DNA from 2 places in the Brucella sp. TWI432 genome. Region 2 is predicted to be linked to the other one. Evidence: predicted binding sites of a transcription regulator. Region 2 holds the regulator's gene; the other holds the start of a gene.

Region 1 (8,585 bases), on a different contig from region 2:
TTTGAAGCCAGCCTTTCAGCAGGTTGCAGCCAATTGCGGTTCTTGCCATCAGGCCTATCGGGTGAAGAAGAATTAACATCAGCACAACAATGGCCCGTAAAATCGCATATGCCGCAGGCGCTGTAATCATCATTGGTGCAGCCTCCTTTTGGATGCTGACAACGCCGCAGACGGTGGATCAGTCGGTGATCGCATCCTTGCAGCCGGGTGATGTTACAAAGGGCGAGCAGGTGTTCTGGGCAGGGGGCTGCGCTTCCTGTCATGCGGCGCCCGAAGCAAAAGATGAGGACCGAAAGCTACTCGCTGGTGGCCACGAATTGGTTTCGGATTTTGGTACATTCATTGCACCCAATATTTCTCCGTCAGAAGAGGGCATTGGCAATTGGACCCTGCACGACTTTGCCAATGCAATGCTCAAAGGAACAGGGCGGGCAGGGGAGCATCTCTATCCATCTTTTCCCTACACATCTTACGCAAAAATGCAGCCGCAGGATGTGGCAGACCTGTTTGCCTATATGAAGACTTTGCCTGCGTCTGATAATGTGACGGCACCGCATAAGCTCGGATTTCCGTTCAATATCCGTCGTGGCTTGGGGCTTTGGAAGCAGCTTTATCTGTCCGACAAGCCGGTGGTTGAACTGACAAATGTGTCTGATCAGGTCAAGCGCGGTCAATATCTGACCGAAGCGCTTGGTCATTGTGGCGAGTGCCATACGCCGCGCACTGTCATTGGCGGGCTTGATGATACGCAATGGATGGCCGGTGCTCTGTCGCCTGAAACGGGCAGCGATGGACGCAAGGGTGTGGTTCCCAATATCACTTCTGGAGAGGGTGGTATTGGTGATTGGAGTGAAAATGATATCGCCTATGCACTGCAAAGCGGCTTCACACCTGATTTTGATTCACTCGGTGGATCAATGGCGGATGTCGTAACCAATATGGCGCACCTGACAGATGCCGATCGCGATGCGATTGCTGCTTATCTCAAAACCATTCCGGCGCATTCAAACGGCTATCCGTCCAGTCGCTGATTACCGCTTTGTACAGCGCACAACCGTTGCCGCTCCGGCACTCGTGTACTTGCTTTGCATGGTATAGAGCCAGCCTTTGCACTCTGCCATTGTCGTGAAACAGCGGTAGCGATCAATCGGCACGCGCCCGTCACCGTCACTGATAAAGGGCGAATCGTCCACACCGCTGAACTGACCGACAATGATACCGCTGCCGCGTGGTGGCGTGTTGCAACGCTGCCCCGCATATTCGCTGACATTTTTGCGCACCTGAGCTCCAGCCTGTGTTGCTGGGGCCAACAAAGGAAAAGCAATGAGAGCGGTCAAAAATGCGCGATGCATGAACTGATCTCCGCGTGTATTGATCTAGACAATATAAGCTCAATAAAAACTCCCGGCAAATGATTTGCCGGGAATGATTATAAGTAAGGCTGCTAAGCTTTTCCGACTGCTTTCAGCGCAAAAGCATAGGTGTAAGCGACTTCCTCCAGTCGAGAGAACCGGCCTGACGCTCCGGCATGTCCGGCATCCATATTGATGCGGAAAAGAACTGGGTGCTCGTCTGTCTTAAGCTCGCGCAGTTTCGCAACCCACTTGGCAGGTTCCCAATAGGTAACGCGCGGGTCGGTCAGACCAGCCACTGCCAGAATGCGCGGATACGCGTGCGCGCGGACATTATCGTAAGGCGAATAGGACGCGATGTTGCGGTAATCGGTTTCCGAGGTGATCGGATTGCCCCATTCCGGCCATTCTGGCGGCGTCAGCGGCAGTGTATCGTCGAGCATGGTGTTGAGAACATCGACAAAAGGCACTTCCGCGATGATACCGCCAAAGGCTTCCGGTGCCATATTGGCAATCGCGCCCATCAGCATGCCGCCTGCCGAACCACCATGCGCGACGATGCGATCATGGCGGGTAAAGCCTTCGCTGACGAGGTGTTTTGCGGCTGCAATGAAATCCGTAAACGTGTTGGTCTTCTTTTCACGTTTGCCGTTTTCGTACCAGGCAAAACCCTTGTCCTTGCCGCCACGAATATGCGCGATGGCATAGACGAAGCCACGATCAACAAGCGACAGGCGCGAGGTGCTGAAACTTGCTGGGATGGTGATGCCGTAAGAACCATAGCCATAAAGCAGGCAAGGGGCCGAACCGTCGAGCTTTGTATCCTTGTGATAGATCAGCGACACAGGCACCAACTCGCCATCCGCTGCCGGAGCAAGGACGCGGCGTGTCACATAGTCAGCAATATTATGGCCTGATGGGACTTCCTGCGTTTTAAGCAGTGCGCGTTCACGCGTGCGCATATTGTAATCAAACAGCTGCTCAGGCGTGGTCATCGAAGAATAGGAGAAGCGAATAACATCTGTATCATATTCCGCGCTGCCATGCAGGCCAAGCGAATAGGCTTCTTCGTCGAATGCAATCGCGTGCTGCTCACCGGTTTCGCGATCACGGATAATGATGCGTGGCAGGCCATTGTCACGTTCCATCCAGACCAGATGCCGCTTATAGGCGGAATGCGACAAGATCAGGCGTCCCGGTACTTCTGGAACCAGCTCTTCCCAGTTTTCTGGTTGCGGTGCCGATGCGGGCGCGCGCATGATCTTGAAGTCTTTGGCGCTGTCAACATTCGTCAGAATGAAGAACTCATCGCCGCCGGGCGCGATATCGTATTCAACACCCGTTTGGCGCGCCATGATCAACTGCGGTTTTGCAGATGGATCGTTGGCTGGCAACAGCCAGCATTCCGAAGTCTCGTGATCGTGAATATCGATGAAGATAAAATCATCCAGTGCAGAACCGCCAACACCGAGGAAGAAACCGGCGTCCTTCTCTTCATAGATCAGCTTATCCTGCGACTGTTCAGTGCCGATTTCATGGTAAAAGACCTTGGAGGGGCGATGGTTTTCATCCAGCAAAGTATAGAAAAAACCTTTGCTGTCTGCATCCCAGCTTCCGCCGCCGTTGGTATCCGACAGAATATCTTCGAGATCCGACATGGTGCTGAGATCACGAACTCTGAGCTTGTAGAACTCTGATCCCTTATCGTCATAGCCCCAGATCAAGCGATTGTGATCGGGCGAATGATCGGCGGATGCGAGGCGGAAATAAGCTTTATCTTCCGCTTCCTTGTCGCCATCGAGCAGAATGGTTTCATCACCGCCATCGTGTGGGGTGCGAATGAAGTAAGGCTGCTCGCCGCCGGTCCGGAACGACATGCCATAAGCATAGGGACCGTCCTTTGACGGAATCGATGAATCGTCTTCCTTGATGCGACCACGCATCTCGGCAAACAGCTGCTTCTGAAGCGCTTCTGTATCTTTCATGAGCGCTGTTTGATAGGCGTTTTCTGCCTCCAGATGATCATGAATTTCAGGCGCCAGAACAGACGGATCCTTGAAGACCTCCTGCCAGTTATCGGCGCGCAGCCACGCATAATCATCGGTGCGGGTGATGCCATGGCGTGTATCGCTCGCAGGATGCTTTGGTGCTTTTGGTGGCTGAGGAAAATTGGTGTCGTGTGGCATGTAAAATCCAGTAAAAAGCAAATGAAATCAGTCCGAACCGTTGTGCCGTTCCGGACTGTTAAACACAAGAATTAATCCTGATCGAAAATCAGTGCATTTCCGTTCATGCAATAGCGCAGGCCGGTTGGTGGCGGACCATCGGGAAAGACGTGGCCCAGATGCGCATCGCAGTCTGAGCAGCGGATTTCAGTGCGGGTCATACCATAGGAATGATCTTCAAATGCAGAAACGGCATCAGGTTCAATCGGCTGATAGAAACTTGGCCAGCCAGTGCCTGATTCATATTTCGCTTCCGACTTGTAGAGCGGACGATCACAACAAACGCATCGATAGGTTCCATGCAGCGAACTGTCGAAATTCGGGCTTGAAAAAGCGCGTTCTGTGCCGTGCTGGCGTGTGATCTGATACTGAATGGGCGTGAGCTGTTCCCGCCATTCGGCATCAGTCTTAACAACCTTAAGATTGCTTCTCTGACTGGTAGAGCTTGACATGGTTTTGTCCTCTCTTTGGCGCATTGCAGTGTAAGACTGCCAGTTGGTTCTTGTCAGTTTAGCGCACTGATGTGATTCAATCTGATCAAAGCGCGCTCCGGGGTAAGTGCTTCAACCCACTGATAAATCTTGTCTACGCTAATCGGGCTCAATCTGCTGATGTACGTATGTCGAATATATAGTTGGTGACACCGTTGAATGCGAGTTTATTTAATCAAAATATATTGTACTCTGGCCTTTTTGTTGCCCGACTCCTTGTTCAGGGTCTCACGTGCAGAATGATATTTGTTTTAGCTTATGGTAAAAGACTTATCACAAAAAAATGATTGCTTATGAGTGCTCTACAACGTAAGGGCGCGCTAACACAATTTTCCATTTCCGCCCATCAATACGAATAAATTATGGCGCTGAAAGCAGCGCTGTCTGTGTGTTTTCAGTCAACTTGATGGCCTGAGTCCGGGAATAATTATGTTGTATTTAATGACATAAGAAGAAGCCGGCCACTTTAATGTAATGTGGTTTGACAATTCTATTGCAAATGACACTATTCATTGTTAATTGCATCGTTTGTAAGGTGGGGTGGGGATAAGAAATTCGCGCAGACGGCATTCAGGTTTTTGAGAGCCATAATCTGTTTGATGCTAAGACGACCAAAAAGGAAATAAAATGGAAAACTCTGAAGTTTACGACGAGAGCGCAGAATTGCTTCTCAGCCTGACTGCTGATGTTGTTGCAGCTTATGTCGGAAATAATTCTATTCGCGCAAGTGAACTGCCTCTCCTGATTTCAGAAGTACATGCTGCTTTCAAGAGCCACGTTGCTCGTGAAGAAGCGCCTGTCGTTGTTGAAAAACCAAAGCCGGCCGTAAATCCGAAGAAATCGGTTCATGATGATTACATCATTTGCCTCGAAGACGGCAAAAAGTTCAAGTCGCTGAAGCGTCACCTGATGACCCATTACAGCCTGTCTCCTGAGCAGTATCGTGAAAAGTGGGATCTTGATCCTAACTATCCAATGGTTGCTCCGAACTATGCTGCAGCACGTTCGCGTCTTGCAAAGAAGATGGGTCTGGGCCGTAAGCCTAAGGACGCATAATTTAGAGCATAATCCGACCGGAGCGAAGCGAAGGTCGTTAAGATTGTGCTTCAAATAGAAAAATTTAGAGCTTTGATCTGTTTTAATCAGATCGGAGCTTTAATTCGTTACGTGTTGTAAAACAGGTTGAGTGTAGCCCGGCATTGATATGCCGGGCTATTTTTATTTGAATTTTATTCGAGCGCTTATCTCGCTATGCCTGATACGGTCTTTCTCTTCATTGTATTTATTTCTCCGCCAAGCCTGTCGAGCGCCTGCTTCAAAGCGATATGTCTGTTGAGATCGTAGCTCCAGTGGCCGCTGACGCCCTTCAGGCGCTCGCGCTCAATCAACCGGATAAGCTTGCTTTGCGCTTGTTTTTGTTGGTCTTGCGGGGCGCTCAAGAGATTATCCATATCGATACCGGCGATAATCTGTAGTGCGATGCGCTGCATGGAGTTCATACGCTCCTGGCTGCGTGCTGCCAGAAATGCCTGGCAGGCTTTACGAAGAACAATTTCCATTTGGTGATCTTTCATGGGTTCGTGATGCGTACCGATGATAGGATCACCGTCTTTGACGGCCGTTGGATAAAATTCCTATTTTTTGATAAAATCTCTGGATAATGAAGTGTCCTAGTGCTTCAATAAACTTATCCCCACTTGCAGAATCCTCATTATAAGAACATATTCCTATAATGGTGAGGAAAGATGAATGTCTCTGAAATTTTCGGATATCATCCATACCCGCGCAGAAGCTGTAGAAGCTTTACGAGTCATTGCAGCGCGACACGGACGAACGCTTAACCCGGATAATTCCGGTCCTGCTTTGGGGCGCAGGCGTCAGGAGAAAAACGTGGAAATCTGTGATGCGCTTATCGATTTATTGTCTGCTTATTTCGCTGTCAGTGGCGCAGAATTACGTTCGCCTTTGCGATGCAGGAGAGAAGTGGCACAGGTTCGACAATTGGGAATGTATCTCGCACATACTTCATTCGGAATGGTGATGCGTGAGGTGGCTGTCGGTTTTGCCCGCGATCGTACGACGGTTATGTATGCCTGCCACCTCGTGGAGGACAGGCGCGATGATGAGGATTACGACGCTGTGGTTGCGACGCTGGAAAAGGTTGTTAATCAAGGGTTCTCGGCGTGGAGGATGGCAGCATGAGCACAACATATTCGACGTCCGAAGCCCGGATCATTCGTTTTCTCAGGCAGGGTGGCTGTGAGATGCAGGATTCGGTCCGCGAAACACATGTTTTGCTGGTTGGCGAGCAGGGAAATATAGCCGTAACGCGTGTCGAACTGGATGCAATGCAAAAGCGCGGCATTGTGATTTGCGAAGGCGAGCGCTTGGTGATTTCAGGCTATACGCGCAAGACTGCGGCGAAAAATCCAAAACCTGTGCGCAAGACAGAAACCGTTGAGATTGAGCACGGCGAAAAGGTTGAAATCAACCTGTCTGAATCTCCGCTTGCGAAACTTTATCGTCTTCGCAACGCAGATGGTGGAAGTTTCATTTGTGAAGATGAATTTCGCGCAGGCGAGAGATTACGGGCCGATTTTACCCGTGGCGCTATGATGCCATCCATGTCAGCGCGCTGGGATGTCGGTGTTTCTGGTTCCACGCGTTCGGGGCCGGGTGGGATGGCGGAACTCACCGATATTGCGCTGGCAAGCCGGATGCGCGTGGAGCGGGCGCTGGATGCCGTTGGACCCGAATTAAGCGGCGTACTGATTGATGTATGCTGCTTTCTCAAAGGACTTGAAACGGTAGAGCGGGAACGACAGTGGCCGGTGCGTTCTGGCAAAATGCTGCTGAAAATGGGACTTTCTATGCTACACCGACATTATAATCCACAACTCGCAAAAGAATGCCGATCTCCGGTGATTCTGCATTGGGGTTCTGATGACTATCGCCCGACTGCAAGCCCGGCAAAGGGCTGATCGCAATTTGAATATGGAAACGAAAATGCAAAGCTGTCGGCAAAATCTGGAGACAATTCTGAATGAGCTTGAGACGAGCGCGAAAAATGAGTGCGTCTTCAGTGTTATCTATCAGGAGACGGCGCGTCTTGAGGCCAGCGCGTCTGAGCAACGTGCGAAAGAGAGGCGTGTTCTTGGTCCGCTTGATGGCCGGATCGTTTCGATCAAAGACCTGTTCGATGTGAAAGGAGAGCCAACGCTGGCTGGCTCCATCATTCGCAAAACGGCTGCGCCTGCGCATACGGACGCGATTATTGTGCAACGCCTGAGAGCTGCGGGTGCCATCATCGTCGGCAAGACCCACATGACGGAATTTGCGTTCACTGCAGTGGGGCTCAATCCGCATTATGGCGTTCCGGCAAATGCCGTCGATCCAACACGTGTGCCGGGAGGGTCGTCGTCCGGTGCTGCGGTTTCTGTTGCGCAGGGCACCAGTGAAATTGCGATTGGTTCTGATACAGGCGGTTCCGTTCGCATTCCGGCGGCACTCAATGGTTTGGTCGGTTTCAAGCCGACCGCAAAACGCATTCCGCTCCAAGGTGCCTTTCCGCTCGCTCCATCGCTTGATTCGATTGGCCCTTTAACGAAAAACGTGAGCGACTGCATTCTTGTCGATGCGGTAATGGCAGGCGATAGCCCGGTTTTGCCTGTTTTTGCGTCTGTGGGGGGGCGAAGAGTAGGGCTGCCTGCTGGCCTTTTGCTGCACGACATGCAGCCGGAGGTCGCGACCGCTTTTGATCTGGCGGCGAGCACGCTCGAAAAAGCCGGAGCACGCATTGTAAGAATTGAACTGGATGATCTTATTCTTGCCTTTTACGAAGCGACCCGTATTGGCTCAATTGCCGGTATTGAAGCGAGCCGTGTTCATGCGCAAACTTGGCTGAAAGACCCTGACGCGAACGTCGATGAGAGGGTAAAACATACGCTTGTAAAGCGTCTTAACGTCTCCAATGCAGCCTATAACCAGCTGATGGATACACGCTTGAAGCTGATTGAAGAAATGGATCAGCGGCTGCGCGACATTGATTTTTTCATCGCGCCAACAACGCCGATTGTTGCACCAACCATCGCATCGGTCAGTGGAAACCCTGCCGAATATGATCGGGTTGAAGAACTGTTATTGCGCAATACGCAGATTGCCAATCAGTTCGATCTTTGCAGCATTACACTGCCGATGCCTGTTTCAGGGATGCCGGCAGGCCTGATGATGAGCGCACGCAATGGCGCTGATAAAGAGCTGCTCTCAGCCGCGCTTGCAGTCGAAAAACTGTTAAGCTGAAATACGGAGAATTTCTGCATCCCTGTGAATACGCGCCACCATGGAGCGAAGGCCATTGGAACGCTGCGGCGTTAAATGCTCATCCAGTCCGAGCTTCTTAAGCAGGTCTTCGGGATCGGATGCGACGATTTCCGATGCCTTGCGGCCTGAATAGAAGGCCAGCACAATGGCCACCAGCCCGCGCACGATATGGGCATCTGAATCGCCCAGAAACTCCA
Region 2 (8,585 bases):
TCGAAGCCTATAAGCGCGAAGAAATCGCTGCTGCCAAGGCTCGCCTTCCGCTCCAAGAAGTAACGGCACAGGCCAAAGATCAGCCCGCAACGCGCGGCTTTCTAAGTGCACTGGAATCCAAGCGCGCTGCAGACCAATTCGCACTCATTGCCGAAATCAAGAAGGCAAGCCCGTCAAAAGGCCTTATCCGCCCGGATTTTGACCCACCGGCATTGGCAAAAGCCTATGAAGATGGTGGTGCTGCCTGCCTTTCTGTTCTCACAGATACGCCCTCTTTTCAGGGCGCGCCTGAATTTCTGATTGCAGCGCGCAATGCATGCTCGCTGCCCGCCCTGCGCAAAGATTTCCTCTTCGATACCTATCAGGTCTATGAGGCGCGCAGCTGGGGCGCAGATTGCATTCTTATCATTATGGCAAGCGTCGATGATGACCTTGCAAAAGCGCTGGAAGAAACTGCTTTTGATCTCGGCATGGATGCACTGATTGAAGTGCATGACGAGGAAGAAATGGAACGTGCGCTGAAACTTTCATCGCGCCTCGTTGGCGTAAACAATCGCAATCTGCGCACATTTGAAGTCGATCTCGCAGTCTCTGAACGCCTCGCAAAGATGGTGCCTTCGGACCGCCTTCTGGTGGGCGAAAGCGGCATCTTCACCCATGACGACTGCCTGCGTCTCGAAAAATCGAATATCGGCACATTCCTGATCGGCGAAAGCCTGATGCGTAAAGAAGATGTGGCATCAGCCACCCGTGAACTTCTGACCGGTAGGGTGTGAACCATGTCTGCCAAGCTCACCCATATCGACCAGACAGGCGCCGCCCATATGGTCGATGTCGGCGACAAGGCTGAAACTGAACGCGTGGCCACCGCCGAAGGAGCGGTGAGAATGAAGCCGGAAACTCTGGCGCTTATTCTGGAAGGCAATGCCGCAAAAGGCGACGTTATCGGCACTGCCCGTCTTGCAGGCATTATGGCCGCGAAGAAGACCGCTGATCTCATTCCACTTTGCCACCCATTGATGCTGACAAAGGTGTCAGTAGACATTGAACCGGATCTGTCACTTCCCGGCCTTCGCATCTCTGCGACTGCGAAACTAAAAGGCCGAACCGGCGTTGAGATGGAAGCGCTGACTGCCGTATCAGTTACTTGCCTGACCATCTATGATATGGCGAAGGCCGTTGATCGCCACATGGAAATTACCAACATTCGCGTTTCGGCAAAGAGCGGTGGCAAGTCAGGTGACTGGAAAGCCTGATTTTTCAGACGAGAGGAAAACGCATGTCCCTGCTTCCAATCGATGAGGCCCTTGCACGTATTCTCAATAATGCAGAGCCGCATGGCACAGAGACGCTCTCTCTTTCTGAAGCAGGCGGACGTGTTGTTGCAGAACCTGTTCAAGCCAAGCTGAAACAGCCGCCCTTCGATTGCTCGGCCATGGATGGCTATGCATTGATGGCCCCACAAAACATCAACTATCCTCTTGAATTCAGTATCATCGGCGAATCAGCCGCCGGAAAACGCTTCGAAGGCCAACTGAAACAAGGCGAAGCGGTCCGCATCTTCACCGGCGCGCCGATGCCGGTAGGCGCTGATAGTATCGTTATTCAGGAAGACACGGAACGATCCGGCGGCAAGCTCACAATCCGTCAGGGATTGGACAAAGGCCGTCACATCCGTCATGCGGGCCTCGATTTTGCGCCTGGTGACACTATTCTGCCAAGTGGGCGGGAACTTGATGCCCCGGCCCTTTCGCTTGCCGCTGCCAGCGGCAATGCCATGATTTCTGTTTTCAAGCAGCCGCGCATTGCCATTCTGGCCACAGGGGATGAACTCGTTCCTCCGGGCACGATTCCCGGTGCCGACCAGATCGTCGCCTCCAACAGCATTGGCGTTGCTGAAATCGTGCGTCGTACAGGTGGAAAACCTGAAGATATGGGCATTATCAGCGACGACCCCGCAAAGATCGAATCCGCAATCAGTCAGGTTCTCGATGATGGTGTCGACATTCTCGTGACCATCGGCGGCGCATCGGTTGGTGATCGCGATTTTATGCACGGCGCGTTGAAAAATTGTGGTGTCGATCTCGACTTCTGGAAAATCGCCATGCGTCCCGGCAAGCCACTGATGTATGGACACAAAACTGTATCCGGCAAAACCGTTCATGTCATCGGCCTGCCGGGCAACCCGGTTTCAAGCCTCGTTTGCAGCTTGGTATTTCTGCGTCCGCTGATCGCGAAATTATCAGGGCGTCATTTGACCGCGGATTTCCGCCCGGCACGTCTTGGCAAGCCAATGAATGCGAACGATCATCGTCGTGATTATGTCCGCGCAACGGTTGAACAGGCGGCGGATGGCACACTCACCGCGACGCCGTATCCACTTCAGGATTCCTCAATGCTGTCAGCGCTGGTGGCTTCCGATGCCCTTTTGATCAGAGAAGAAAATGCACCCGCGGCCGCAGCGGGTGATGCTTGCACGATAATGATGCTATAGTAAAATCCAATAGGGTCGGCCCATATTAATAATTTTAAAACCATTGCGGAACAAGACTGGAACATATAGTGTTTGTTCTGGTTATGTTTTTATTTGATTCTGGTCCGGAGGGTATGCGCATGTTGACCCGTAAACAGCACGAGCTCCTGCTGTTCATTCATGAACGTATGAAAGAAACAGGCATTCCCCCCTCTTTCGATGAGATGAAAGAGGCGCTCGATCTGGCATCCAAATCGGGCATTCATCGGCTGATTACCGCCCTTGAAGAACGTGGCTTCATTCGCAGGCTGCCAAACCGTGCCCGCGCGCTTGAAGTGTTGCGCCTGCCCGATTCGATAGCCCCCGGTCTGAACGCGCAGAAGAAATTCGCGCCCAGCGTTATTGAGGGCAGCCTCGGCAAAGCCCCCTCTGCGCCTTCAGCAGCGCGCACCGCCCCGGTTTCAGCCAATAGTGATGCATCGGCGATGGTCTCAATTCCCATGATGGGTCGCATCGCAGCCGGTGTACCAATTTCGGCCATTCAAAATCAGACACATTCCATCAGCCTTCCACCCGAAATGCTTGGTGCGGGTGAGCATTACGCGCTTGAGGTCAAAGGCGATTCGATGATTGAAGCCGGTATTTTTGATGGTGATACGGTCATCATCAAGCGTGGCGATACCGCCAGCCCGGGGGAAATCATCGTGGCTCTCGTCGATGATGAAGAAGCGACACTGAAGCGGTTCCGCCGTAAGGGCGCATCGATTGCGCTGGAAGCCGCCAACCCGGCTTATGAAACACGCATTTTCGGACCTGACCGGGTCCGCGTACAGGGCAAGCTGATCGGTCTGATACGACGGTACTAAAAATCGTTCGGGAAAGGAGAGGCCGACAGCCTCTTTTCTATCGAAAATTGCTGGCAAAATGCGTAAAAACAAACAGATAGAGCATTTCCCATAATTCAATCAAAACGGGAAATGCTCTGCATAGACGGAAAGCATAAGTCCTGTCGGATCAAAACAAGGATCGATAGGAGCATGCTTTTAATAGAGTCCTTTAGAGCGTTTCTTCTGTTTCCACCCCGATAGTAAATACTTTCGCTCTCTTCTTATATTCGCGCTCAGGCTGACCGCGTGCGGCGCGCGAATAGAGACGATGAAGCTGCCAGGGGCGCGTTGGCGCACCGACTGAAAAATTTAAATAATCGGCATAGGCTGCATCCTTGCGCTGCTCCGCAACGGTAAAGCGATAAATCTGATGATCGTCGCGGACCGCTGGATCAGGAGAAACCGCCTGATGGCGCTGCATTTCCTCTCCCAGCCTTATTTCGAGCGTTCCTTTCAAGGCCAGTTCCTGTCGGCCAATCACCAGCGTAGACGAACGCGTGCAGCTTAAGTCTTTGCCTGCAATCGCCAAAACCACAACGTCCCCGACATTACAGGCAATCTCGTGCATTTCTTCCTGAGCGGTATAGGCAAATATGCGCCCGTCCCGAAGTGACAGGGTGCAAAGCCCATCCTCACAGATAAAGCCGTCCTCGCGCGCGCCAGCACTTCGTTTCATCGCACTCTGCGGTGGGATAAAATCATCAATCAGATAGGCCGTCTGCCAGTTCTGCGCCGTAAATTGCGGAGGTCTGCTGCGGTTGACTGCGAAACTTCCATCGCGCAATCGTACCGCCACTAATTTCGCGTCCTCGCTAATGAGGATATCGGGCATGGGCGAGCGCATAAACACCACAAGACCTGCCATAACGAAAGGCAATGCCAACAATCGCAATCTTGTGGTGAATGTGACGGATATGACAAGCGCGACAGTCCACAGGATCAGCGTCATCACCGGCATGACACCCGGATTACCATCGGGTGAAAAGCTGGCCACAAAGCTCGCAATATATCTCACCAGCAAGATGCCAAATCCCATGACCTGCAATGGCAGCCAATCAAGTTGCAACGGCATCAATATCAAGCTTAACACTGCAAACGGCATCACAAGTATCGAAATGACTGGTAGCGCCAGCACGTTTCCAACAAGTCCAAAGGGCGCCGTGTTGTTAAAATGATAGGCGGCAAATATACCGCTCGCTACACCGGCAACAATGGATGTCGCCCCCGTCGCAAATGTCGGAAAAAGTATCTTTGTCATCGTTCCACGGGGTGATGAGCGCAGATTATTACCTGCCGATTGCTTGCGCATTTTTCGGTCGCTCCACCAGGCAAATGCAGCAATCAGCCCCGCAGTCGCCGAAAACGACATCTGAAAGCTCGGCCCCAGAATTTCATGCGGAGAAATGGCAATCATCGCCACGGCCGCAATAGCCAGATTTCGCATACTGATCGCCGCACGATCAGCCAACAGCGCACAAAGCATGACGACAATCATCAAGTAGCTGCGCTGTGCCGCAACATCTGCGCCCGACATAGCGAGATAAAAAGTGCAACTCAAAAGCGAGAGAAATGCAGCATATTTCTTGACAGCATAACGTGCGCTGAAGGCGGGAAAAAGCGCGAATAATGCACGAAGAGACATCATGACCACACCGGCTGCCAGCACCATATGCAGGCCAGAAATTGACAGAATATGCGCAAGCCCCGCCTTGCGCAGATCATTGTTGGTTTCATCACTGATCCCTGCCCGCTCGCCTGCGATCAGTGCGGCGGCAACACTGCCATCTTCCCCTGAAAGCACCTCCGCAATCCTCTCGGAAACATGGACACGCAATCTGGCAATTTCAGTTGCAATCGTCGCCTTAAGCCCCTTCGGTTCCAAAACATCTGCAATTTTCGGAGTTCCAAGAAAAAAGCCATTCGCTCCAATCCCGGCAAAATAGGCATGGAATGCAAAATCATAATTGCCCGGTCTCAACGGCCCAGAAGGCACGCGCAGACGCGCAAAGCCAGTTAATCCGCTGCCAATTGTCGTGCGTGCCGGAATATCGCGCGCTGTAATGCGGATGCGTTGTGGTGCATAGCGAAGCTTCGGTCTTTGGGTTTCGATCAAATCAAGCGTCACACGCCAACTGCCGTTATCCTTATATTCGAGCGCTGCCACCCTTCCTGTAATGCGCGTCGCGACCTCCGAGCCTAACAATTGCGTGGCTCGCCACTCTGTTTCAAATTTTCCCGCAATCACTCCCAACTGAAGCGCAAGGGCCAGCGTTAGCAACCGCGATGACAGAAAATGCCTGCGTGATAAAACTCGAACACCACCAAGAGCGGTTAGAATTGCCAGAATGGGCAACCAATGAGGTTCAAATGAGAGTGTGAAATAGACAATCGCCCCGATGCCCATGAAGACCGGAAACAGCAGGAAAAACATGCCCCTGCCGATTTCCCTTAGCATTGCAGCACTTAAGTTGAGCCACGCAAGCGAAGCCAGCGCCGACAGTCGCTGTGATGGGGTTCGATGCTGTTGTGGTAAGATGGGAGATAAATCTTCGCTTGCTTTATAAGGTATCCAAGGTTCGGGCAATAAGGCGCGTTCAAGCCCCGCGGACATGTCTTTGACAAATACCCGTTCGCTTATTTCCTGTGTGTCCCTTATGCTCGTCATGCCCCCGCCTGACTGCAAAAGTGTTCCCCGATCGCGCGAAGCCCTTGCGCACTGTGCTGCCTATGCTACATGAACCCCAGTCAAAATCGATAGGGTTCTCACTCAAGAATCCTTGACGCCTGTAGATTATGAACAAACGGGCGCTACATATTCAAAATTCTGCCTCGTCCAGCACATCTGCTGTACCCTGACGCGGCCTTTATAGTGGAGCTGTCATGTCGAAACCGGTCGTAACCCGTTTTGCCCCCTCGCCCACGGGTTTCCTTCATATTGGCGGAGCCCGGACCGCCCTGTTCAATTGGCTTTATGCCAAGCACAGCGGCGGCAAAATGCTGTTGCGCATCGAGGATACCGACCGCGAACGCTCCACGGATGCAGCAACGGCTGCAATTCTCGACGGTCTGACATGGCTTGGCCTTGACTGGGATGGTGACGTCATTTCGCAGTTCGAACGCGCACCGCGTCATCGCGAAGTGGCTGAAGAACTGGTTGCCAAAGGCAAAGCCTACTATTGCTATGCAACGCCGCAAGAGCTGGAAGACATGCGCGAGAAGGCCCGGGCCGAAGGCCGTCCGCCGCGTTATGATGGCCGCTGGCGCGACCGTGATCCATCCGAAGCACCGGCAGGTGTAAAGCCAGTCATCCGAATCAAGGCACCTCGCGAAGGCGAAACACTGGTACGCGATGCCGTACAGGGCGATGTGCGTTTCCCGAACAAGGATCTTGATGATTTCATCATTCTGCGTTCGGACGGCAATCCAACCTATATGCATGCTGTTGTCGTCGACGATCATGATATGGGGGTCACCGATATTATCCGTGGCGATGATCACCTGACCAATGCGGCACGCCAGACCGTGATTTATGATGCGATGGGCTGGGACGTTCCGCAAATGTCACACATCCCGCTGATCCACGGCGCAGATGGTGCAAAACTATCCAAGCGTCACGGCGCACTGGGCGTTGATGCCTATCGCGCCATGGGTTATCTGCCGGAAGCGCTGCGCAACTATCTAGTTCGCCTTGGCTGGAGCCATGGCGACGATGAAATCATGTCAACCGAACAGATGATCGAATGGTTCGACGTGAAAGACATCAATAAAGGCGCGGCACGTTTTGACTTTCAGAAACTGGAAGCCATCAACGGCGTTTATATGCGTAACAGTGATGATAAAGCACTGTTTGATGCTCTCATCGCTGTGCTGCCGGAAATTGAGGGCGGCGAAGAGCTTGCAAAAGCCCTTGATGACAAGGGACGTGCGCAACTTCTCACCGCAATGCCGGGCCTTAAGGATCGCGCAAAAACGCTTGTCGAGCTGGCCGACGGCGCGAAATTCATTTTCGCACAGCGTCCGCTGAAATTCGATGAAAAAGCAGCCTCCCTGCTCAATGATGAAGGCCGTGCAGTTCTCAAAGCTGTGCTCCCGCATCTTGAAGCAGCCACAGACTGGACCGTTGAATCGCTGGATGCAGCCGTTCGCGCGCATGCAGAGGCCGTTGGCCTGAAACTTGGTAAGGTGGCACAACCTCTGCGCGCCGCACTGACAGGCCGAGCAACATCTCCGGGTGTATTCGACGTTCTGTTCGTTCTGGGCCGAGACGAGTCGCTTGCACGTATAAAAGATCAAATCGTTTGAAATCCCAGCTTTCACGCTGACGTGACAAAACGGGCTTAATTAGTACAAATTACGCATTGCATCGCAAAATCATTGGGATAGTTTGGCGAGCGAAATCGTTAGGGTAATGCGTTGAAAAACCGGGTTCCCGCGAAAGCGGGAAACATCCAGAGATTACGAGAGACAAGTTATAACGACGATTAAAATTCAGCCGCCATGCGGGCGGCAAAGTGGACACGAAAGGAAACACGATGTCAGATAAGACAGCAAGCTTTACCCTCGACGGCAAAACATTCGATCTGCCTGTACGACAAGGCACTGTCGGGCCAGAGGTCGTCGACATCGGGCCACTTTACAAGAACGCCAACGCTTTCACTTATGATCCAGGTTTCACATCGACGGCTTCGTGTGAATCCAAAATCACTTATATTGATGGCGATAAAGGTGTTCTTCTTTATCGTGGTTATCCGATTGATCAGCTTGCTGAACATGGTGACTTTCTCGAAACCTGCTACCTGCTGCTTTACGGTGAACTGCCAACAGCAACCCAGAAAGCTGATTTCGATTACCGCGTAACACGTCACACGATGATCCATGAGCAGATGACGAAGTTCTTTACGGGCTTCCGTCGTGATGCGCACCCGATGGCAGTGATTGTTGGCTGCGTTGGTGCAATGTCGGCTTTCTACCATGACTCGACCGATATCACCGATCCACATCAGCGCATGGTTGCTTCAATCCGCCTGATCGCCAAGGTGCCAACGCTTGCCGCAATGGCCTATAAGTATCACATTGGCCAGCCGTTTATGTATCCGAAGAACGACCTCGATTTTGCGTCGAACTTCCTGCACATGTGCTTTGGCGTTCCATGCGAAGAATATAAGGTCAATCCGGTTCTGGCGCGCGCTATGGACCGTATTTTCATCCTGCACGCTGATCACGAG

The links. Region 2 encodes LexA, which represses DNA repair genes until DNA is damaged. Its sites were predicted from a motif close to TGTTCNNNNTGTGTTCNG; they were not measured.
Region 1: a site for LexA is predicted at 5,644-5,661, ahead of ABE527_RS04005 (cytoplasmic protein). Genes of this name have one in related genera too.

What each region holds. Positions count from the first base shown of each region.
Region 1 is NZ_JBDJNL010000001.1:804,857-813,441, forward strand. Features, by position in the region: gene ABE527_RS03975 (c-type cytochrome) at 1-76, shown strand, start outside; gene ABE527_RS03980 (c-type cytochrome) at 90-1,031, shown strand; gene ABE527_RS03985 (hypothetical protein) at 1,032-1,352, opposite strand; gene ABE527_RS03990 (S9 family peptidase) at 1,445-3,538, opposite strand; gene msrB (peptide-methionine (R)-S-oxide reductase MsrB) at 3,610-4,029, opposite strand; gene ABE527_RS04000 (Ros/MucR family transcriptional regulator) at 4,696-5,124, shown strand; gene ABE527_RS04005 (cytoplasmic protein) at 5,310-5,627, opposite strand; gene ABE527_RS04010 (helix-turn-helix domain-containing protein) at 5,824-6,270, shown strand; gene ABE527_RS04015 (DUF6456 domain-containing protein) at 6,267-7,049, shown strand; gene ABE527_RS04020 (amidase) at 7,075-8,367, shown strand; gene ABE527_RS04025 (SufE family protein) at 8,359-8,585, opposite strand, start outside.
Region 2 is NZ_JBDJNL010000002.1:360,628-369,212, reverse strand. Features, by position in the region: gene trpC (indole-3-glycerol phosphate synthase TrpC) at 1-776, shown strand, start outside; gene moaC (cyclic pyranopterin monophosphate synthase MoaC) at 780-1,256, shown strand; gene ABE527_RS06890 (molybdopterin molybdotransferase MoeA) at 1,280-2,494, shown strand; gene lexA (transcriptional repressor LexA) at 2,614-3,339, shown strand; gene ABE527_RS06880 (ComEC/Rec2 family competence protein) at 3,530-6,025, opposite strand; gene gltX (glutamate--tRNA ligase) at 6,241-7,662, shown strand; gene gltA (citrate synthase) at 7,893-8,585, shown strand, end outside.